2 regions of the Hymenobacter sp. GOD-10R genome follow, and region 2 is predicted to be linked to the other one. Evidence: riboswitches for the same ligand, from Rfam matches in the RefSeq annotation. Region 2 holds a riboswitch; the other holds the start of a gene.
The links. Region 2 has a riboswitch for thiamine pyrophosphate ahead of SD425_RS04530 (TonB-dependent receptor). Riboswitches for the same ligand answer to the same signal wherever they lie in the genome.

Region 1 (11,956 bases), 820 kb from region 2:
CTTACTTATTTCGCCACCCGAAGAGAGCCCGAACGAAATTTCGACGCTGGTTCAGTTGTTTGAAGCGGGGCTAGGGTTGTTTCACTTGCGCAAGCCCTATTGGCCCGAGGCCCAATTGGAGGATTACTTTCGAGCAATACCAGCGCTGTTTCATTCGCGTATCGTACTGCACTCGCACTACGCACTGGCTCAGCGCTATGCGCTGCATGGCCTGCACTTGCCCGCGCGCAGTCGCCACACGTGGCGGCCTAGCTTGCTGCCGGTGGGTCAATCATTGTCTACCTCTTTTCACACATTGGAGGAAGTGCAGCAGCACCGGCGCCACTACGACTACGTGCTGCTCAGCCCCATTTTCGACAGCATCAGCAAGGCAGGTTACGGCAGCGCTTTCGACCTAGGTTCTTTGCCGCAGGCCTTGCAGCAGCTACAATACCGGGCGCAATATGCCCCGCACGTAATAGCGCTGGGAGGTATCACGGCAGAAAACGTTGGCGCGGCCCAGCAAGCAGGGTTTGCGGGTGCGGCGGTGCTCGGCGCCGTCTGGCAAGCGCCCGATCCAGTAGCAGCTTTTCAGGCTATCCGATCAAAAATCAGCTAGGCCGTTGCGCAGCGAGGCGACTTGCTCAAAGCCGTGCGCCTGAAGCAGCCGCACCGCCTGCTGGCTGCGGCGGCCGCTGGCGCAATGCACCACAATGGGCTTGTCGCGGGCTAGGGTAGGCAGCGCTGCCGCGAGTTGCCCCAGCGGAATAAGCCGGCCGCCGATGTTGCGCGTGGCATACTCCTGTTCTTCACGCACATCGAGCAATAGCAGTGCTTTCTCGCCTTTCAGCTGTTGCTTCAAATCCGCTGCCGTGATTTCGGGCACCGCATCCGTTTCACAAATAAGTTGATTATCAATCAGCTCGCATGGTATTCGGTTTGCGGCTACTGCCTCAAAAGCAAAAGTTGTGAAAGCTAAGGTCAAGGCATCCAGCATAAGCAGCCGTCCACTGAGCACCTCCCCTACCCCTGTGATGAGCTTAATCGCCTCATTGGCCTGGAACGTACCTACTATGCCGGGTAAAACGCCGAGCACTCCGATTTCCGAGCAGTTGGGCGAGTCGTCGGGTGGCTCGGGAAAGAGACAGCGGTAGGTTGGCCCACCTTGGTAGTTGAAGACGCTTATTTGGCCTTCAAACTTGAAAATAGCACCGAATACGAACGGCTTGCCGAGCAGCACGCAAGCATCGTTCAGCAAGTAACGCGTGGCGAAGTTGTCGGAGCAATCAACTACTAGGTCGTAATCTGCCAGCAGCGTGCGGGCGTTGGCAGCAGCCAGCCGAGCTAGGTGGGGCTGCGCGGTGATGAACGGGTTTTGCGCCCGCAGCTTTTCCGCCGCTACTTCCGCTTTCGGGCGGCCGACATCGGCCGTCGCGTAGAGGACCTGGCGCTGCAAGTTGGTTTCGTCTACCGTGTCGAAGTCGAGCAACCCTAAGGTGCCGACGCCGGCAGCGGTCAGGTATTGAAGCACGGGGCAACCTAGGCCACCGCACCCTACCACCAGCACGCGGGCAGCCTTCAGCTTCTGCTGGCCCTCCAACCCGATTTCTGGCAGGCGAATGTGGCGGTCGTAGCGACGAAATTCGGCAGTAGTCATAGTGGAAAAGTTTAGCAGAATGATGTAGAGGCACATACTTGTGTCTCAATCGTTGCTGAGGTTGTTTAAGCTGCGTCGTTTGGGTGCCAGTCGTTCAACGACGAGACACAAGTATGTGTCTCTACACCGTTTTTTAACGTGCTATAGCCATCAGCGCCGCATCCCAGTCCTTCCAGACGGGTTCATAACCTTGGCGGCGCAGCATGGCGGCAATTTCTTGGGGACTGCGCTCGTCGGAAATCTCGAACTGCTCCAACGACTCCGGCTCCACGATGTAGCCGCCGGGGTTGGTTTTGGAGCCAGCGCTGATCGACGTGATACCTAGCCGCACAATATGGTCGCGGAAAGTGGGCGTCTCGCGAGTTGAGATGGACAGCTCTACTTCTTCGTTGAGCAGACGGTAGGCGCAAATTAGCTGCACCAGCTCGCGGTCAGTCATTTCGACTTTGGGCTGAAGCAGACCTTCGGCCGGGCGTAGGCGGGGGAATGATAAGCTGTACTTGGTTTGCCAGTAGGTGCGCTCCAAGTAATCGAGGTGCAGGGCCGTGAAGAAGCTGTCGGTGCGCCAATCTTCCAACCCAAATAATACGCCTAGCCCCATCTTGTGCACGCCGGCTCGACCTAGCCTGTCCGGCGTTTCCAGGCGGTAGTAGAAATTCGACTTTTTGCCTTTTGGGTGGTGCTTTTTGTAATCATGCTGATGGTAGGTTTCCTGGTATACCAGCACCGCGTGCAAGCCTTCCGGCACTAGTAGCTCATACTCTTCCTGATCCAGTGGCTGCACTTCCATAGAGATCTGGGCGAAGTGCGGGCGTAGCACCTGAATAGCTTTGCGCAGATACTCAACGCCTACAGTCTGGTTGGCCTCGCCCGTTACCAGCAGCACATGCTCGTAGCCCCAACACTTCAGCACAGCCGCTTCTTGTAGCATCTCCACGCCGCTGAGTGTGCGCCGCCGGATCTTGTTATCGAGGCTGAAGCCGCAGTACGTGCAGATATTCTGACACTCATTCGACAGGTACATAGGCACATACAGCTGCACCGTGTTGCCGAAGCGCTTGCGCGTGAGCTGGTGGCTAAGCTGGGCCATCTGCTCCAAATAGGGCGCGGCAGCCGGCGAAATCAACGCTTTGAAATCTTCCAGCGTACGCTTAGGGGCGCGCAAAGCTAGCTCTACATCCGCAGCTGTTTTGGTGTAGATGCTAGCTTTGACGTCGTCCCAGCTGTGCGCGTCGAAGATTGGGCGGAAGCTCATAGTCAACAGAGTTTAAGGTAGTCCGTCATGCTGAGCCTGTCGAAGCATCTCGCTCGCTTCGTTGCAGACGTCAGCACGCGAGATGCTTTGACAGGCTCAGCATGACGATCTTTGTGGGTGTTCTAATCCAGAAAAGCCGTTAGTGGCGAGCTAGCTTCTGCGTGCGCTACAGGTGCCGCAAGCCGCGCCTCATACGCCAACCGTCCGGCTTCTACTGCCATCCGAAAAGCATGTGCCATTTGCACCGGCTGACCCGCAACCGCAATAGCCGTATTCACCAGCACCGCATCGGCACCCATTTCGAGAGCCGCCGCTGCGTGCGAAGGCGCTCCGATACCCGCATCGACTACCACCGGCACCCGGCTCTGGCCAATAATGATTTCCAGAAACTCCCTAGTTAGCAACCCTTTATTACTACCAATGGGCGAACCTAGAGGCATCACGGCAGCTACGCCTACTTCCTCTAGGCGCTTGCACAGCACCGGGTCGGCGTGAATGTAGGGCAGCACTACAAAGCCTAGCTTTGTCAGTTCCTCGGCCGCTTTTAGCGTCTCGACGGGGTCGGGGAGCAGGTACTTGGGGTCGGGATGAATTTCGAGCTTGATCCAGTTAGTCTCCAGCGCTTCGCGGGCCAATTGAGCCGCAAACACAGCTTCTTTAGCGGTCCGCACACCGGAGGTATTTGGTAGTAGGTTGAACTGTGGGTGAGCTAGGTGGCGCAAAATATCGTCCTGGCTATCTGCTACATCCACACGCTTCAGGGCTACGGTCACCAGCTCCGAGCCGGAAGTCAGCAGCGCTTCTTCCATCAGCTCCGCTGAGCTAAACTTGCCGGTGCCAGTGAATAGGCGCGACGTAAAGGTGCGACCGGCAATCGTGAGCGGCTGAGTCATCATACAACAGTAGGTAAACTGGCGAGAGCTGTTAAGAATTGAGTTGCCGCGGCAGCCGGATCCGCCGTGCCCGACACCGCGCCCGATACAGCAACGCCGTGCAAGCCCGTAGCGCGGAGTGCCTCTACATCCGACAGAATGATGCCGCCAATACCAATAATCGGCACCTCAAACCCGGCGGCACGACACTGAGCTAGCAGCGTTTGGTAGCCTTCCAGCCCAAGAATGGGACTTAGATTCTGCTTGGTAGTCGTAAAGCGAAACGGGCCTAGCCCAATGTAATCCACCTTAGCCGCTACCAAGCCTTCGATGTCGGCGAACGTGTTGGCTGTGCCGCCGATAATGTAGTCGGGGCCAAGAATAGCGCGGGCTTCCTGCGGCGGCATGTCTTGCTTGCCAAGGTGCACGCCATCGGCCCCTACTGCCTGAGCTATTTGCGGGTTGTCGTTGATAATGAGCTTAGCGCCGTGTTTACGGCACACCTGCCGCACGTCCAGGGCGAGTTGTTCCCAGGCAGCATAGGAGAGGTTTTTCACCCGTAGCTGCACCCAGTCGACACCGCCTTGGCAAGCTAGGTCAGCTAGCGCGGGTGAGTCGGTTATATAATGAAGTCGGCTAATTTGCATGTTGTCTTCTTGGTTCGTGTAGCGCGGACTTTGTCGTTCGCGTCCGCTTTCATTCACCTCTGTCTTTCCAAGCGCGAACTACATAATTCGCGCTACCGCGTGGTATCCTAGCAGCGTATCGGTACTGGCCAGAAATGCACTAGTGTAAGTCTTCCCTTCGCGGCACGCCTCTACCAGCGAATACCCTTTCGCCAGCCCCGCCAGAATAGCCGCCGATAACACGCAGCCGCTACCGTGTTTTTCGCCGTGCGGTAGGCGCGGCGCGGTAAAAGCGTGCTGGTCGCCATCCACGAAGAGGATATCGGTAGCAACATCCCCATCTGCGTGGCCACCTTTCAGCAGTACCGGACAGAAAGCGGCAACTGCTGCCGCCGATTCTTCGGCGCTGGCAGCCGGCCACAGACGCAACATCTCTGGGCGGTTGGGCGTGAGCAAGGTTAGCTGTTTACATAGTGCCTGTACAAGCGCCTGCCTAGGTTCGCTGTGAAAATCATAACCAGCGCTAGCTTTCAGCACTGGGTCCCAGATGATCTGCACCCGTGGTTGTTGCATCTGCAGCCACTCAAGCAGTTCAGGCAAGTGACCTAGGCTCTCGAACAGCCCAATCTTTACCCACTTAATCGGGAAGCGAGTAAAAAGCAGCCGCGCTTGATCTAAGATGGTAGCCGCTGGCACCCAGCTTACTTGCTCAAACTGCACGTCGTTCTGCACCGTCAAAGCCGTGCACACACCTAGGCCATAGACGCCGTTGGCCTCTATGGTTTTGCAATCAGCCAGTAAGCCGGCTCCGCCGCTAGGGTCGAAGCCAGCAATGCTGAGGGCATATGGGCGAGAAAGTTGCATTGATCAGCTTTGCTTTTGTTAGACAGTCATGCTGAGCTTGCCGAAGCATCTCTACCGCCTCGTTGAACGATTAGAGTTAGCACTGCATGCGAGATGCTTCGGCAAGCTCAGCATGACGGTCTGATTGATTACAGATAAATCTCGCTACCCTTTTCCACGAACTCCCTGGCCTTTTCAGCCAAGCCTTTCGTTAGCGCATCATCCGTAGCCACATCTTGCGCAGCGGCGAAGTCGCGCACCTCTTGCGTGATTTTCATCGAGCAGAAATGCGGACCACACATCGAGCAGAAGTGCGCCACCTTGGCGCCTTCGGCGGGCAGCGTTTCGTCGTGGTACTCGCGGGCGGTGTCGGGGTCGAGGCTGAGGTTGAACTGATCTTCCCAGCGGAACTCGAACCTAGCTTTGCTCAGGGCATTGTCACGGTACTGCGCGCCGGGGTGACCTTTGGCGAGGTCGGCAGCGTGGGCGGCAATTTTGTAGGTGATTACGCCGTCCTTCACGTCCTTCTTGTTCGGCAAACCTAGGTGCTCCTTGGGCGTCACGTAGCACAGCATGGCCGTCCCGAACCAGCCAATCATGGCCGCGCCAATGGCTGACGTGATGTGATCGTAGCCGGGGGCAATATCAGTCGTCAGCGGACCTAGGGTGTAGAACGGCGCCTCGTGGCACTCCTTCAACTGCTTGTCCATGTTCTGCTTAATCAGGTGCATGGGCACGTGGCCAGGGCCTTCGATCATTACCTGGATGTCGTGCTTCCAGGCAATTTTGGTCAGCTCGCCGAGGGTTTCCAGCTCCGCGAACTGGGCGGCATCATTCGCATCGGCAATGGAGCCGGGGCGCAGGCCATCGCCGAGTGAGAACGCCACGTCGTAGGCCTTCATGATTTCGCAGATTTCCTCGAAGTGCGTGTAGAGAAAACTCTCCTTGTGGTGAGCTAGGCACCACTTCGCCATGATGGAGCCGCCACGCGACACAATGCCCGTTACACGCTTGGCCGTCAGCGGAATGTACGCTAGGCGCACACCCGCGTGGATGGTAAAGTAGTCGACCCCTTGCTCGGCCTGCTCGATGAGCGTATCGCGGAACAGCTCCCAAGTCAGGTCTTCGGCCTTGCCGTTTACTTTTTCGAGCGCCTGGTAAATTGGCACCGTACCTACTGGCACCGGGCAGTTGCGGATAATCCACTCGCGGGTTTCGTGGATATTCTTACCCGTGCTCAAATCCATGAGCGTATCGCCACCCCAGCGGCAGCTCCACACGGCCTTATCTACCTCTTCCTCAATGCTCGACGTCACAGCCGAGTTACCGATGTTCGTGTTAATCTTCACCAGGAAGTTGCGCCCGATAATCATCGGCTCGCTCTCCGGGTGGTTGATATTGGAGGGAATAATAGCCCGGCCAGCCGCTACTTCGTCGCGCACAAACTCGGGCGTGATGAAGCCCTGCGGCGTGTTCGCCCCGAAGCTGTAGCCTTCGTGCTGGGTTTTCAGCGCGTCATCATTGGCTATCTGGTCGATGCGCTGGTTTTCCCGGATAGCGATATACTCCATTTCGGGCGTGATGATGCCTTGCTTGGCGTAGTGCAGCTGCGTCACATTTTGCCCCGACTTAGCCCGATACGGCCGCCGAATGTGCTCGAAACGCAGGTGGTCTAGCTTCTCGTCATCGGCGCGAAGCTGCCCATATTCAGATGATACGCCGGGCAGTTCTTCCACGTCGCCGCGGTTCACAATCCACTCTTCGCGCAAACGGGGCAGCCCTTTTTTTAGGTCGATTTCCGCGTCTGGGTCGGTGTAGGGGCCGCTGGTATCGTACACCGTTACGGGCGGGTTCTCCTCTGTGGGGTTGGTGAAGTCGAACTTGCGTTGGGTGTCCGTCAGAACGATTTCGCGCATCGCCACCCGAATGTCGTAGAGTTGGCCGGGCACGTAAATCTTGCGCGAGCCGGTCAGGGGCGCGCGTTCCACCAGCGTCTGCTGGGGTGCTTGGTCTTTTTTCATCGTAAAAAAGAAGGAGGGGAAATGCGCGGCCTAGCCGCCCTGCGTTGCGCGGATTACGGTAATGCGGTCTTGGGCTTGGAGGGCATAGCTAGCCCAATCCGTGCGGGGCACGACCCGGTCGTTCACGGCTACTGCTACGCCGCGTTGGTCGGCGAGCTGTAGCTCGGTAAGGGCAGCCGCCAACGTGGGTTCCACGGTGGCTTCGTGCGGTTTATTGTTGACGTAGAAAACCATTGAGCTAGGTTTAGCTGGTTGATTGTCAATACAATAAACTTCAGTAGGTGCACGCCCCAGCACACAGGCTCTCGCTTCTCACTTTTCCCTTCGCCAGCATTACCTGGATCAGGTTCTAAGGGTATTTCTCAGTCCCGCGCGGCGGAACACCCCTAAAGTTTACTGCGAGCAAGGTAAGCGGATTTATTTTACTTCCACAAATAAAATTGCGAAGTATACCAAGGTCTTATACCTTACTGAAGACAACCGCACACCACCTAGCCTCTCTTAATTTATACCACATAGAACGGCCCGACCGTCGGCCATCCCTGCTGCTTCTACACTGTTCTTTTCAACCTCAAGTACTATGAAACTCAGTTCTTATTGCCTGGTATTCTTGCTATTTAGCTGCTCCGCCTCCAATGCTACATCATCTGAGGAAACAGCGGCTACGTCTATTGCGGCCGTTACCGCGTCGGCTGCTCAACCCATGGTGCTACAGGAAGTAATGGAGCAACATGTTTTTTCTAATCGGAGTAAGCCCGATCAATTCAAACTTCAGCTAAAAGGCAAGGACGTACTGACGGGTACGGTGAATTTGAGCATCGTATCGGCCGAGGGCGAAACGCTGTGGAACGACCAATTTCCCGCTACTTATCTCTTGGATTACGGCTTCGACACGTACGCTGGCGACAGACCAACGGACGCGCAGCGCACCGCTTACATCCAGAAGCGCATGAAAGAATTCTTTGTGGACGACAGCTTCCTGAACCAAGCAGTGAAAGCAACCGACAAGCTTGATACGAACTATACCGCAGATAAAAAGAGCTGGGAAGAAGCCAAACAAACTGGCTTGCCCGGCTTTTTCTACAACATTGGCGAAGAGAATGGCCGCCGGTTGGTTTACTCCCCGAGCCAGCGCAAGGCAGTTGTAGTACAGAGCTGCTGCTAGCACAAACAACCTAGGTCGTGTAGCGCGAAGCTCCCGTTTCGCGCTGCGTTGAACGAAATTGTTGTTACCAACCTAGATACTGGTCGCTCAACGAGGCGCGAAGCTCCTGCTTCGCGCTACACCGTTCAACGATGAGGCGCAAAATATTGCGTCTCTACTATCCAAAGGGAACCCAACTGCCTGCTAGGTTGTATCTTTGCAGCTATGATATCCTTGCCTGTACTCACCAAACGCGACATCCGCAAACTCACCCCCGACGAGCTCAAAGCCTTTATGGTGGAGCACGGCGAAAAACCGTTCCGCGCCAAGCAGGTGCTGGAGTGGCTGTGGAAAAACACGGCTTCGTCGTTTGAGGAGATGAACAACATCTCCCTGAGCACGCGGCAGTTACTGGATCAACACTTTGCCATCAACGGGGTGAAGGTGCAAAACCAGCAACTTTCCAACGATGGTACCATTAAGTCGGCGTTCCGGCTGTACGATGGCAATATTGTGGAGGGTGTGCTCATTCCGCACGACACGCGCATGACAGCCTGCATCTCTTCGCAGGTGGGCTGCTCGCTCACGTGTAAGTTTTGTGCCACGGGCTATATGGAGCGCAAGCGCAACCTCGACGCGGCCGAGATTTACGACCAAGTAGTACGCATTCGGGAGCAGTGCGAGTCTCAGTACGGCACGCCGCTCACCAACATCGTGTACATGGGCATGGGTGAGCCGCTGCTGAACTACGCCAACGTCGTGAAGAGCGTGGAGCGCATCACCGCTCCCGATGGCTTGAACATGGCCCCGCGCCGCATCACGATCAGCACGGCCGGCATTGCCAAGATGATCAAGAAGCTAGCCGACGATGATGTAAAGGCAAACTTGGCCTTAAGCCTGCACGCCCCGAACGACGCGAAGCGCAACGAGATTATGCCGATTAACGAGGCTAACTCATTGGCAGCTTTGAAGGAAGCATTACAATACTACCACCAGGTAACAGGTCGCAAAGTAACCTACGAGTACATCGTATTCGAGAACTTCAACGACACCTTGCAAGATGCGGAGGAGCTGTTCCAGATTACGAAGTGGTTGCCTTGCAAAGTCAACCTCATTGAGTATAACCCCATCGAAAACGCTAGCTACCGCAACACCGGCGATGATAAGCTGGTAGCGTTCCATAAGTACCTAGCCGACCGCGGCGTGCAAACCAACGTGCGCCGCTCGCGCGGCAAAGACATCGATGCGGCCTGCGGACAGCTCGCTGTGAAGCAGAAACCAGTAGAAGCTTAGGATATTTTCTCCAACAAAAAGCCCCACGGTTGTAGAACGGTGGGGCTTTTTGTTTAAGTAAGTATTACTTAACTGCATGTGCAAACTTCCTATCACCAAACAAGTAGCTTACCCCAATATCTGCACCTCCGAAAGGCGTGCCCCACCCAAAGAAGAAAGGAACTAGGTTCTTATTCAGAAGTAATTGCGTTCCGAGCGTTACATGCGGTGCGAGTAGATAACGCAAGCTGATTCCTCCTACAAGGTGTGGTTGAATTGCTTTGTTGATCGGATAGTTATACGTCTGCGAATAAGTTGAAGAAGTTTGAAAGGTTGTCTCTTTTTCGCGCCCATGTACGATAGTAATACCCGCTAACCAGTCGAATTGCAAACGCCGCTGTGTTTGGCTTTTCCGGAAGCGAGCTAACAGCGTTACTGCCGTACTGCGTGTATCTCTCTCCGTTCGGTAAGTATATGTTTCACCATTCAGCACGCTGGTGTTACTTAAATTCTTGATCTGACGACTGTATCGAACCTCCCCCTGAAGCGCAACACGCGGTTTGATTGTATAGCCTATCGCTAAGTAGAGTGGTTCTGCCTCGCAGTAAGGCCTATTAACCGAATTATAGCTGTGATAAGTAGCTCCTACTCCCACGTACCAGTACTTAGGGGCTGCCGCTGTATCCGGAGGCAATGCTTGTTTTCGAGCAACGACACGCTCCTCCTGCTTTTGTTCATACAGCGTTTGTTGGCATTGCCTTTCAATAGAATTTCGTACCTGCTGAAATTCGCGCTCGGAGTAAGACCGGGTACGCACCTCGCCATTACGGAGCGTAACCTGCAACAAGATAGAACCGCGCGTGCTGTCGAGGCTTGCGAAACGAAAGAAGCTAGCTTTCTGGAAGTCATCCAAACGGTATGCGGAGAATAGACCAAACGCTAGCTTTTCCTGCTGATCGATGACTTCACCAACTATTGGATGCACGGTCACGATCCTGCTCACTTCTTGCTGCGCGTAAGCTGCATTACCTAGCATACAAAGGCTGAGCACGCTCACTGTTTTTGCAAAGGCAGATAATTGATGTCGCATAAAAAATTATATCTCCCTAAAACACCCTGATTATTTGATGGACACAAGACTTCCAAGTGATTATTTAACAATCATTTACCGCGCTTTACCAAAACGATAGGCTACTTCCGCGTAAACAGGATAAATACCGCCTACTCCTGTTCCGTACAGAAAACCTAGGCTGCCGCTAAGCCGAGTGGCCGCTACTCGCAGACCGAACAAGCCCGCAAAGCCTCCATCGAAGATGTACGTCTCATCGAGCAGCGAAATGCGCCGGGATATCCGCGTGGCTCCACCAACTACAACTATTGGAGAGCTGCTTAAATCCCCGGAAGCAAAGCCGTAGCCTAGCCCTAGCGTTAGGTTGTTGTCGGCTGTTCCGTAAGTACCTAGTCCGTACCCAAGCCCTCCACTCGACCCAAAAATGTTTGCGTAGAGCACGCCCCCACCGACGTGTAACTTCTCACTTACCGGAAAGCCAACTTTCGGCGTTAGTGCAAAGGCATTAAGCCCAACGCCTGGCAACAACGGAATCAAGGCACCGACGGAAATATTATCGGTGATACCATAATTAGCACCTAGAAAGAAGATATCAATGTCTTGCACGTAGCCTTCGCCTTTGCGCAACGTGCGCGCAGTAGGCGCAAAAAAGATGCGCGTACCATTGCCCAACGGTTCCCACCCGCGGCTTATCTGCGCGCCGGAAAGCAGTTGCAGCCGTTGGATGTTGGACTTCTGAATGGTAACGCGACCTAGGTCTTTGGTCGAAAAATCCAGTTCATTGTCGCGCCGCGCCAACAGCACACCGATGAAGCTGTTGCCCGAAAGCAACTCCACAGAATACGTGGAGCCGATGGAGTCACCGCCCGTCACGTTCTGCATCTGCTTGCTATAGCGCTTCAGCTCTTGGTCGCGGGTTTCGATCTGGCGCCGCACGTTTTCAAACTCATTGGTTGTGAAAGAGCGCATCTTAACATCGCCATTGCGCAAGGTGGTTTGTAGCGTGATAGCACTGCTCGTGCTGTCGTTGCTCGTAAACTGCACAAACCGAGCTTCCTGAAAGTTGTCGGCGTTGTAATAAGGGAATAACCCATACTTGCTTTTCTCTTCGGCATCAACTACTTCCCCAACCAATGGACTCACAACAAGCGTCTTCGCAACAGGTGGATTGGTTTGTTGGGCGCGAGCAGCGGTAGTGAGCAGAATGGCGCCTAATAG
Region 2 (11,956 bases):
TGCGCGTAGCTTGCGGGAAATACCAGTTGAAGGTATCGAGGCCGCCGCTGGCACCTAGGTAGCTGTAGGTGTAGCCGTTAGCGACGTACTTGCGATTCAGCACGTTATTCACTAGCAGACCTAGCTCAATCTCCTTCACGAACGTGGGATGAATCGAGTAGCGCACCCGAAAATCCATTACCTGGTAGGGCATGATGCGGCGGCCATAGTTGGCCGAATTGTCGAGGTACTGGCGGCTAACGGTTTTGTAAAGCAGTGCCACACGCAAACCTTTCAGCGGCTGTCCTTCCAACGTGTGCGCCGAAACCACCGAGGGCGAGTACGAAATAGTAGAGGTGCGGGCCTCCGCTACTACAGGATTATAATCAGCATCATACGTTACGTCGCGGTAGCCTAGGATGCGGTTACGGCTCACCGTGATGGTACTGCTCAGGCTGATTTTGTCATTGGCCGAAGCAGAGCCTGTTAGCTCTAAGCCCGTGCGGTAGCTGCGTGCCACGTTGGTCCGCAGGGCCGTGCCTACGTCGTTGAGCTGGCCCGTGGCTACTAGCTGGTTGCGATAGTGCATGTAGAAGTAATTGGCCTCCAAACGCAACGCTGTGCGCTGACCTAGCAGGTTTGCATCAGACCTATTGAGGCGGTAACCGGCTTCGAAGTCGTTTAGGCGCTCGGCTTTGGCAGTTTGGTCGCCGGCGGGGCGGTCGGTAAAGTCGGCGCGGATGGGCTCACGCTGGCCCACGGCGAAGCTGGCGTAGAGCTGCTGCCCCTCGGCCAACGCATAGGTTGCACCGGCTTTGGGATTGAAGAACGTGTAGCGGGCGCGGGTCGTCACGTCGTTCTGGTCATCCTCGATGCCGTTGATGTTGTACGTGATGTGGCGCACCTGCACGTCGCCGTACACACCTAGCTTGGGCAGCACCTGCCACGTGGCGCGGGCGTAGGCGTTGTAGTCGGTTTTAGTAGCGTCGTTGAAGTAGTAGCGGTGGCGGATGTTGCCGTTAGAAGCGTACTGCGCCCAAATCACCTCGCCGTAGTGGTCGTTGTCGAAGCGGTTCCAAGCGCCGCCGAAGGTTGCTTGCAGCTTGTCGTTGTCGCGGGGTTGGTAGTTGAGCGCGAAGGTGCCACCGTAGAAGTAGTTATCGAGCCACTTGCGGTCAATGAGGTTGGTGCGCGTGATGGTGTCGCCGCCGATAACCACATTAGCTAGGTTATAAGCCGAAAAACGCCGATTCGTGCGGTAGTTTTCGTAGTAGCCGAAGCCCCGCGTAAGGTGCAGCGCGGCTCCAATATTCCAATTCTCTCCTAGCCCCTGCGAAAGGTGCAGTTGATAGTGATTCTGCTGGTAGTTATCGGTTTGGTTATCGTAGGTGTAGTAGCTGTAGCGCCGGCCTTCTTGCAGCACCCGCGCCGCGTCGGCCTCGCTCAACTCGCCGTTGTCGATGTAGTTCTGCAACAGCGCCCGGTTGCCGGTGATGGCAGGCTCGGGCACGCCGTTCCAGGCCTGATAGGTTTTCTCGCGGCCTGAGAAGGTGATAAACTTCAGCAGCGTGTTCTTGGCCTGATAGCCGGCTGAGAAATAGTAGGACTTTAGATCCGAGGAACCTCGGTTCATGTAGCCATCCGAAGCCACGCGCGACAAACGCCCATCGACCATGAAGTGCCCGCCGAGCAATCCCGTTCCGAACGACACGTTGTTGCGCCACGTGTTATAGGAGCCGTAGGTGTTCTGGGTTTCGGCGTAGGCCTCGCGGCGCACATCGAGGGTCGAGATATTGATGCTGGCGCCAAACGCCGCGCCGCCGTTCTGGCTGGTACCTACGCCGCGCTGCACTTGCAAGCTGTTCACCGACGAAGCTAGGTCGGGCAGGTTCACGAGGAAGGAACCGTGCGACTCGGGGTCGTTCAACGGCACCCCGTTGATGGTCATGTTGATGCCCGTGTTGCTCGTGCCTCGAATGCGAATATCCGTGTAGCCCACGCCCGCGCCGGCGTCGGAGTTTACCACCACCGATGGCGTTTGGTCGAGCAGGTAAGGTAGATCTTGGCCGAAGTTGCGCTTGGCTAGGTCTTGGCGGCTGAGGTTGGTGTAAGCGGTAGCGGTGCGCTCGTTGGCACGCGAGGCCGTCACGAGGGCTTCGCCGGTCAGCACCCCGCTTGGCTGTAGGCTGAGCGTGAGTTGTTGAGCCGTGGGCTGGCCTTCAATACGGCGGACAAGGGCTTGGTACCCGATGAAGGTGATACGCAGTTCGTGCGGGCCAGCGGGTACGCTAGGTACCGTAAAAGCCCCATTAGCATCCGCAGCTGTGGAAACGGGTGCGCCATCTAGCAGCACAGTAGCGCCCGGCAACGTGGCACCCGTACGAGCGTCTGTCACGGAGCCCGACACGGGTCCTTGTGCCCAAGTCGAAAGCGGTAGCGCCAGAAGCGCCGCGCCCGAAAGGAAGAAGTGTTTCAAGAAGAACTTGATAAGGTAGAACGAACCCAGCGCCAGGGGTCAGCGCAGCAGGCAGTTACGTTCGCGGATCGTTTGTTCCCTTCGCCGGCATTACCCGGATCAGGTTCAATGGGTATGATCTCAGCCCAACTGGTTTCATTACTGAAACAGTAGGCACCCCTAAACTTGTACTAGGCTGCAAAACTAGACCGCGCCGTTGCTAGTTCCAAACTGCGGTAACGGGTTCTTTATTTTCGTCTGAAAATCATCTACCTTAGGTATGAGAATAGGCGCCCGTTTTTTTGGTCGCAATCGAAAACAACTCCGCACTTTCTCCCGTTATCTTTCTACTGTCCGCGAGACCATCTTCCTACCGATTCGTCTTTATTTCGCCTGCCATGATCAGCTTAATCTACACGCTCGTGGTACTTGCCATTTTGGCCTACTTCATGGTGGTGCCGCGTCGTCGGTTCCAGCGCCCACCCTCGCCCGATAATGACGATGATGGAGGCGAACCACTCGACGGCGGCCTCCCGGACCTAGACCTCCCCCCCGGCATCAGCCGCCCCATCAACGATTGGGAGCCCGACTATAACCGGCGCCCCAAAACGCCGCACCCAAGCACGCCCCTGCTATCGTAGCACGATCCCCAAACGTCTCGAAGACGAGACAGGCCCTTTCTGTTATCCCTTCTTGCCCATTCAGCTAGGCTGACTGTGCGCAATATGGATAGCCGAAAGGGCCCTCGCTTTTGGGAAGTAATAAACGTAAACTACGGTAGTGCCTTCTGCATGCGTACGTAGGCAATAGGGCCTTTGTAGAACTCGGGGCCTTCTGGCAGCATACCGAACTTATAGTACAAACCGGTTGCTTCTTGGCGCGCATCACATGCAATAGTGCGGGCACCTTGTTGTGAAGCTTCTTGCATCACCCGCGTCAGCAATTCCGAGCCAATACCTAGGCGTTGGTAGCGAGGATCGACGGCGAACTTCCGAAACCGCGCAGCCTCGCCATTCACGAACAAGGAGATGACTCCTACTAACTGTTCTTCCTGAAAGGCACCGAAGTGTAAGCCTTCGTTGTCTTCCGCAATCTTGACGTAGTCAAGCGGCTTCTCGGGCCACAGCACCGAATGCCGCAGCCAGTACGTGTCCTCGGGCTGAATTGTGCGAATAGTAACGAGAGAAGGCATGCTACTAGGTGCTTAAAAATCCTGGCGGAAACGCGGACGAGTGCGTTGCTACTCCACCGTTATCGTGTATTCGGCCGTGAAGTTCTGCCTAGGAGCTAGGGTCAAGATGCCTTCCTTATCGGCTAGCTCGCCTGAGTCGCCCACGGAGCTAGCAATACCTTGCCACGGCTCGATGCAGACAAATTCGGCGCCGGGCCCTTTCGTCCAGAGACCTAGGTAGGGGAATCCATCGAAGCGCATGCTCACGGCGCGTTCCGAACCATATTTTCGCAGGGCTAGTTTTGAGAAATCAAACTTCTTCAGCACCAGCGCATCTTGAGCGAACAGCTCGTAGGTGAGCGGCAGCTCGGTGGCATTGGTCAGCGCGGGTTCGGTTTCGCCGTTGAGCAAGCCACCTTCCAGCAAGTAGCGCTCGAACGTTTCGGGTGCATCGAAGGCAAAGTAGTAGTCCTCGAACTGCTCGCCGGGCAGCAGTGGGCACCGAAAAGCTGGGTGCGCCCCGATGCTAAACAGCAGTTCCTCGCTGGCGGGATTCTGCACTTCCCAACCTACAGTAAGGGTGGTATCCTTCAGCCGATACGAAATGCGCAGCACAAAATCGAAGGGATACACAGCGCGGCTTTTTTCATCAGCGCGCAGCTCGAATATGAGCGTATCAGCGGTTTGCTGGGCTAGGGTAAACTCCTGGTCGCGGGCAAAGCCGTGTTGCGAGAGTTTGTACGACTGGCCCTTGTACTGGTACGTATCCTGCGGCAACCGCCCCACGATGGGAAACAGCACCGGCGCATGCCGCGCCCACACAGCGGGGTCAGCCTGCCACATGTATTCGAGGTTGCCGAGGTCTTTGCGGACAAAGCTGCTGAGCTCAGCGCCTTGGGTTTGCACCCCAACGCGGCATTGGTCGTTTTCGAGAGAGTAGGTCATGCGGTGAAAATAAGAAGGGAGCGGAAAGCTAGGTAATGCGCTACTGATTACGATGACGACGCAGAATCGGCGAGCAACTTATCCACCAACGCACAAGCCCGCGCCAGCCGCTGCTCCCCCGAACCACTGATTTCGGCAAAAGGAATACCTAGCTTTTGTAGCTCCTGCTGGTACAACGTGTAGAAATACTCCCGCATGTGCGGGTGTTCGCGCAAGGGGTCCGGCTCCCAAGGAAGGTCGATGTTGAGCAGCAAGGTTAGGTCGTGGTGCTGCTCGGCTAGCTTTTGCAGAATCCAGGCGGGACACTGGCCAAACGCGTGTTCCGCCCAGATCTTTATCACCAGCAAATCGGTATCGACGAATACCACGCGGTGGGCGCCAGCAGCGGTGGCTTCCTCGGCGGCGAGCTGGCCGCGGGCAATTTCTTCTAGGTCGGCTAAGGTGTAGTGGGGGCCGTGCTCGTCGAGGTACACGCGGGCGTACTCGGGTACCCACGTCGTGCCATAGTGCTCGGCTAGCTGCCGACTTAAGGTCGATTTGCCCGTTGACTCGGGGCCGGTGATGGCGACGCGTATCATCTTAGGAAACGGGCAGCGGCGCGCTGGTTATTGAATCAGCTTTGGCCTTCGCCTCGGCACGGCGCCACTCTAGGTAGCCATACGTAGCCAGCACCAAGTACACGGCGTACAAGCCACTGGTTGGGTATAGCTCTTTGTGCCACAGAATAGGCACGTACAAGGCATCGACGAGAATCCAGAGCCACCAGTTTTCCAAGCGCTTGCGCATCATCAGGTACTGGGCAGCTAGGCTAATGGCAGTGGTCAGACTATCCCAGTGCGGTAGCGAATCGTCGGTGTAGTGCTGGAGGTAGTAGCCAAAGCCGAAGGTAAATAACGCCACGCCTACCAGTAGTAGCACCCACTCGAAGGGCCGCGTGCGCGACACTTTCAGTTCGGTCTTGCGAGCGCCGCCATACAGCCATTCGTACCATCCGTACAGGCTCATCAGAATAAATAACACCTGCAAATTGCGGTCAGCGTATAGCCGTGCGCCATGGTACACAACAACATATAGCCCACAGCTAACAATAGCCACCGGAAAATTCCACAGCGACTCGCGGGCGGCGAGCCACACGCATGCTATACCGGTGAGCACTGCCACCCACTCGAGCGGTGTGCTGCCGGCAGCGGCAACCCAAAAATCATACAGCGACTGAAGCACAAGCGAAGAGTAAGCGCGTACAGGGGAAAAGTCAAAGCTAACGCGCGGTGGTTTATTTTTGCAGCTAGCTTTCCTTTTACCTCTTCCTCTAGCCTCTTGTTTATGCTCCCTGAACTCACGCCCGAAGCCCTTCACGCCCGGCTCCAACAGGGAGAAGCCATTCAGCTAATCGACGTGCGCGAGCCGGAGGAATACGCCTACTGTCGCATCGAAGGCAGCCAGCTTATCCCGTTAGGAGAAATTGCGCAGCGCGCCGAAGAAATTGACCCCGACCAGCCTACGGTGCTCATCTGCCACCACGGCGTGCGGTCCATGCAGGCCCTAGCCTACCTTCAGCACCGGCATGGCCTGACTAACCTGCTGAACCTACGCGGTGGCATTCATGCCTGGAGCCTGCGCGTCGACCCAACTGTGGCGGTGTATTAAGGAGTTGCTGACCTGGTGACTACCTAGGTACAATCAAGCAACTGTGTTAAGCGCACCCAGCATGTTGACAATGTTCTCGGTCGTATCGACTTCGCCGATGCGTGGGAAGATAACTTTCAGGCTATTTGCCTGCGCACTAGCTACCATATCCGTCATGGCATCTTGGGCAAACGTGATGTTGTAGCCACGCTCAAAGGCCGTCCGAGCTGTGCTTTCCACTCCGATGCTGGTGCTAATACCTGCTAACACAATACCTGTCACCTTGCGCTTCTTCAGTTCTTCATCAAAGCTAGGGTTGGAGAATGCGCCCCAGGTAGGCTTAGTGATACGAACGTCACTTGGCTCAGTATTAAGCATGGGAGCTAAAGCAAGCCATTCGGGCGTAATAGTAAGGTTTCCGCCTGGCCGTTTTGCCTCGGCACGTAGGTACTGCACTGCTTGAGTCGGATCTACGTTTACGAGAATAATAGGAAGCGCCGCTTGCCGAAAAGCGGCAATAAGCTTGTTCGCGTTTGCCAACACCGTATCAGTAGAATCTACGACAGGCAGTTGCAAGATGCCGTTTTGCAAATCAATCAAAACGAGCGCTGTGCTATGATCGAGGGCAGTTATCATCGGGTAAAAGGAAAGAAAAAGCTTACTTCTACAAGGCCACTTCAGGTGTAGCTTGGATAGGCAGCGGTGACGCTTGCTGTGCTAACTTCTCTCGGCGTAGCGCAAGCACGTGCAACAGTCCGATCAGCACGGCCATAATTCCTTCCGCCAACACGGTGTTTTGCACACCAATACGCTGCGACACTGCCCCTACCAGCAAGCTGCCCAGCGGTAGCAATCCTGCATAAGCCAGTACATACAAGCTCAGCACCCGGCCGCGCAAGGCCAGCGGCACGGTAGTTTGCAGGAGCGTGTTGCTGATGGTGAGCTGCGTTACCATTCCAAAAGCGCCAAACACGAGTGACAGCAAGGCTAGCACGTACCACGACATATGCGAGTACACCAGCAGTCCCACGCCCAGAATAAAGGTGTTCACGGCGAGTAGCTTTTTCAGGTTCGTACCCGGCTGGCGTGAGGCTAGAAAAAAGGCGCCGATAAAGGCACCTAGCCCTACTGCCCCCTCCAACATGCCGAACGTGGTGGCGTTGCCGTGAAAAATGTCCTTCGCATACACGGGCAGCAGCGTAGTAAAAGGCAGCACAAACAAGCTAATCAGCATTAGCATAACGATAATATGCCGCACGGCGGGCGTGGCAGCTACGTAGTGGAGGCCTTCTTGTAGCTCTTCCAGCATGCTCTTCGTGCGCGGCTTAGGCACGTACGCTGGCAGCTTCAGTGACAAAAGAGAGCCGATAACAGCCACAAAGCTTACGGCATTCAAGCCAAAACACGCTACGGCGCCTAGCTTTTCCAGCGCAAAGCCAGCAAAGGCCGGACCGAGCAATTGGGCCAGCGTTACCATGGCCGAATTTAGCGCCAGCGCATTGGGCAAATCCTGCTTGTCATCGACCAACTCCGGCACGAGCGATTGCCGCACGGGCACATCGAACGCATTGATGATGCCGAGCACCACGCTCAACGCCACGATTCCCCAAACGCCATTGGGCCGAAAAAAGACCAGCAGCGTGAGTAGCAGTGCCTGCACCATTGATAGTACCTGGGTTAGCAGCAGAACGCGGTAGCGCTGGTAACGGTCGGCCACGCCCCCACCTAGGAAGGAGAACATAGCCGCCGGAAAGAGCGTGGCAAACACGCTCACCCCTAGCATAAACTTGGAGTGTGTAAGCGAATATATTACCCAACTAACCGCCGTCTTCTGCATCCAGGTGCCCAGCAAGGAGAGGGACTGCCCGGCGAAGAATAAGCGGTAATTGCGGCTGCGAAAGGCGCGAAAAGTATCTGAGGTCATTCGTGGTATGGCTTAGTAGCCTGCCTGTGTCAAGCAGCTACCCTATAGATCAACTAGTTTTGTCAGGATGGGCATCGCTTGATGTAAGCTAGCTCGTTCCTGCGGTGAGCAGGCCTCTTGCAAGGCAACGTGCAGCCACTCATCTACCTCGAGCCGCACGTCCTGTAGCAAGGCACGCCCTTGTTCCGATAGCGCAACACCCACCTTGCGCTTGTCAATTCCCGATGGCTGCCGCGTGATGTATCCTAGCTCTGCTAGATGCTTCAAAATCTGTGACATGGCCTGGGTAGTTACTTTCTCCATCGCCGCTAGCTCGGTGGGGAGCAGTTGCTGATGTTGATCGAGTAGCTTGAGCACCGACCGCTCCGTGAGCGACATCTTGCCGTGCGTTGGTGATTGGCTGCGCAGCTTTTTAATCAGTCGGAATAGTACCGTGCGCAGCTCGACTGCCAGATATGCCGCTTCAGATTGATCACTCATTTCATAAAGTAATTTTATTAAGTAACTTAACAAAGTAACCTTTGAATAGTTGCAACAACCTAGCCCAAATGCTAGCACAGGTGGAGGCCTAGCTGCTGTCGTGTAATTTTGCACCCAAGACTCCGCTAAGGTGTCTGCCTCACTTGCCCAACGTCTGAGCGGCTAGCTGGCTCTCTTGCTAGCATCGCAACTCACTACCTTTCACTATGCTCCCCGACCTTCCCATCCGGGCCGCCATCCCAGAACTACTCGCCACGCTAGGCACCACCAACTGCGCAGTGCTGCAAGCGCCGCCGGGCGCGGGCAAAACCACAGTGGTACCGCTGGCGCTGCTGGAAGCCGACTGGATGCCCGCCAACGGCCGCATCATTGTGCTGGAGCCGCGCCGGTTAGCCGCGCGCGCCGCTGCCGCACGCATGGCTAGCCTGCTGGGTGAACCGGTGGGGCAAACCGTAGGCTACCGGGTGCGCTTGGAAAGCAAGATTTCTAGCAAGACTCGCATTGAAGTTGCCACGGAAGTTATCCTGACGCGCATGTTGCAGGACGATCCGGCGCTGGAGGGAGTAGCCGCCGTCCTCTTCGACGAATTTCACGAGCGAAGCCTGCAAGCCGACCTAGGCCTAGCCCTCGCGTTGGATGCGCAAGCAGTGTTGCGACCCGATTTGCGCCTGCTGATCATGAGTGCTACGCTAGAAGCCGAGCGACTAGGCGCCTGGCTGCAAGCGCCAATAGTACGCAGCGCCGGCTTGCAGCATCCCGTAGCTACCCACTACCTAGCTCCTGCCCGGATGGCTGCTGCCAGCAACCGCCCCCACGAGCGACTCTCTGCCCTGACGCCCACTACTGTGCGGGAAGCCTTGGCTCAACATGCCGGCGACGTCTTGGTGTTCCTGCCAGGCCTGGCCGACCAGCGCCGCACCGCCGAGCGCCTAGCGGGCTCTCTACCGAACACCGTTGATGTGCACGTGTTGCACGGCGAGCTCCCCGCCGAGCAACAGGATGCCGCGCTGCGACCTTCGCCAGCAGGTCGGCGCAAAGTGGTTTTGGCCACCAGCATCGCCGAAACCAGTTTGACCATCGAAGGCGTGCAGGTGGTGGTTGATGGCGGCTATGCCCGGGTGCCACACTTCGAGCCGCGCACGGGGTTAACTTCCCTAGAGACGGTACTAGTGAGCCAAGCCGCAGCCGACCAACGGCGGGGCCGTGCTGGCCGCCTAGGTCCCGGTACTTGCTACCGCCTCTGGACGGAGGCGGAACACGCGTTGCACCCTGCCCACCTTCCGCCCGAAATCCTCACCGCCGACCTGAGCGGACTGGCCTTGGAGCTAGCTCTCTGGGGTGTGCACGATGCCGCTAGCCTGCGTTGGCTCGATGCTCCACCGGCTGCATCCCTAGCCCAAGCGCGCGATTTGCTGGTGCGCCTCGGGGCTTTGCTCCCGACCGGCAAACCCACTGAGCATGGCCGCGCGCTGGCAGGCCTAGGTCTGGTGCCACGCTTGGGCCACTTGGTGGTGCGGGGCAAAGAAGCAGGGCACGGAGCTACGGCCTGCGCGCTCGCGGCGCTCCTCACCGAGCGTGACTTGCTGCGCTTGCCGGATGGCGCCACCACGCCGCCCGATTTGCGGTTGCGGTTAGAAGCCGTCGTCACGGGACGGGCCCCACTACCGGGCCTTACGCCTGACCAAGGAGCGCTGCACCGAGTGCGCGAAGCTGCCGCCGTGCTGCGCCACCGGGCGAATATCGGAAATACTGCCCCAGTGCCTGACGCGGCGGGTCTGCTCGCTGCACTTGCTTACCCCGACCGCTTGGCGCAGCGCGAAACACCGGAGCGCGTGCGGCTCGTGACGGGGCAACGCGCTATTCTGCCCGCCGAGTATTTTGGGCGCGATGATGTCTTTTTTGCCGTGGCTCACCTTGACGGCCCGCCCCATGCCCCGCGGGCTGCTCTGGCCGCTCCCATCGACCGCGCCGAGCTAGAAGAGCACTTCGCTAACCTTATCGAAACCAGTGAGGAAGTAACCTGGGATGCTACCGCCGGCCGGGTCGTCGCACGCCGCCGCCGTCGGTTCGGGGCGCTCAATTTGTCGGAAACCTCTCTCGCCAACCCTAACCCAGAAGCAGTGATGGCGGCGCTGCTGGAGGGGCTGCGGGTAGGTGGCCTGAGTAAGCTACCATGGACCGATGAGGCGCAGCAGCTGCGTATGCGGTTAGCTTTTGTGCACAACCTAGCTCCGGCCGAGTGGCCCGATGTAGCCGATGAGGCGCTGCTTGCTGCCCTAGAAGAGTGGCTCGGGCCTTACTTACGCGGCGTGAAGTCGCTGGCAGAAGTGAACCGGCTTGATTTACGCCAGGCGCTGCTCGTTTGGTTACCAGGCGGCTGGAGTCAGCAGCAAGAGCTCGACCGTTTGGCTCCAGCCCAGCTCGCCGTGCCCACCGGCTCGCGCATCACCCTCGACTACACCGACCCTACCGCCCCAGTATTGGCGGTGCGCTTGCAGGAGGTATTTGGCCTGCTTGATACGCCGGTGGTGGGCGGCGGGCGGGTGCCCCTCACCATGCAGTTGTTGTCACCGGGCTACCGACCGGTGCAGGTCACGCGGGATTTGCGCAGCTTCTGGGCTAATGGCTACTTCGAGGTCCGCAAAGACATGCGCGGCCGCTACCCCAAGCATTATTGGCCTGACAACCCCTTGGAAGCCGAACCCATGCGTGGCACCCGCAAGCAGAATGGGCTGAAGTAAGCTAGACGCTTGCCGGCGCCCATCTTTTGCAGGTACTTACCGTAAAGGCTAGCGGAACAAACCAAGCTGCTCCGCTTCCTCTCGCCTCTTCATGCCCGCATTTTCTCCGAACGTAGCCAAACGCTACCTAGCGCTAGCCACGCTGGCCTTTTCGCTCAGCACGGCAGCATACGGGCAAAACACCACCGAAGGGCGCATCAGCGACCGGAATAACAACGCGTGGCTAATGTTTTACAGTGATGCTCGTGTTAGCCAACGGTGGAGTATTCACACGGAGTTTCAGTACCGCCGCACCCATTTTCTGCGTGATCCGCAGCAGTACTTCTACCGGGCCGGACTAAATTATCACGCTTCCGACAAGCTCATGCTCACGGCTGGCTACGTGTACTTGCTCTCGTTGCCCTATGGTGACTACCCCGATTCGGGCCGGTCGCACGAACGCCGCTTCTACCAGCAGCTTCAGCTCGACGAAACGTATGGCAAGCTAGGGGTCATGCATCGGTTCCGGCAGGAGCAGCGCTGGCTCCGCGACGCTGGGGCCAACACGTATAAATTTTCGAACCGAAGCCGCTACCGCATTCAGCTCACGCTGCCCATCAAGGGCAAAGACGGCGACCCAAACACCGTGTATGTTA

Region 1: linked by a shared signal. The riboswitch ahead of thiS (sulfur carrier protein ThiS) and the one ahead of SD425_RS04530 (TonB-dependent receptor) in region 2 are both predicted to bind thiamine pyrophosphate.

The regions. Positions count from the first base shown of each region.
Region 1 covers NZ_CP141184.1:253,849-265,804, reverse strand. The annotation lists gene SD425_RS01110 (thiamine phosphate synthase) at 1-598, shown strand, start outside; gene SD425_RS01105 (HesA/MoeB/ThiF family protein) at 584-1,636, opposite strand; gene thiH (2-iminoacetate synthase ThiH) at 1,770-2,891, opposite strand; gene SD425_RS01095 (thiazole synthase) at 3,014-3,784, opposite strand; gene SD425_RS01090 (thiamine phosphate synthase) at 3,784-4,410, opposite strand; gene SD425_RS01085 (hydroxymethylpyrimidine/phosphomethylpyrimidine kinase) at 4,489-5,253, opposite strand; gene thiC (phosphomethylpyrimidine synthase ThiC) at 5,382-7,253, opposite strand; gene thiS (sulfur carrier protein ThiS) at 7,284-7,487, opposite strand; TPP riboswitch at 7,556-7,651, opposite strand; gene SD425_RS01070 (hypothetical protein) at 7,834-8,418, shown strand; gene rlmN (23S rRNA (adenine(2503)-C(2))-methyltransferase RlmN) at 8,623-9,690, shown strand; gene SD425_RS01060 (hypothetical protein) at 9,755-10,759, opposite strand; gene SD425_RS01055 (hypothetical protein) at 10,835-11,956, opposite strand, start outside.
Region 2 covers NZ_CP141184.1:1,074,001-1,085,956, reverse strand. The annotation lists gene SD425_RS04530 (TonB-dependent receptor) at 1-2,455, opposite strand, end outside; TPP riboswitch at 2,513-2,626, opposite strand; gene SD425_RS04525 (hypothetical protein) at 2,833-3,075, shown strand; gene SD425_RS04520 (GNAT family N-acetyltransferase) at 3,207-3,626, opposite strand; gene SD425_RS04515 (aldose 1-epimerase family protein) at 3,675-4,550, opposite strand; gene SD425_RS04510 (ATP-binding protein) at 4,598-5,128, opposite strand; gene pnuC (nicotinamide riboside transporter PnuC) at 5,130-5,771, opposite strand; gene SD425_RS04500 (rhodanese-like domain-containing protein) at 5,874-6,197, shown strand; gene SD425_RS04495 (isochorismatase family protein) at 6,231-6,812, opposite strand; gene SD425_RS04490 (MFS transporter) at 6,841-8,100, opposite strand; gene SD425_RS04485 (MarR family winged helix-turn-helix transcriptional regulator) at 8,143-8,580, opposite strand; gene hrpB (ATP-dependent helicase HrpB) at 8,787-11,321, shown strand; gene SD425_RS04475 (DUF2490 domain-containing protein) at 11,413-11,956, shown strand, end outside.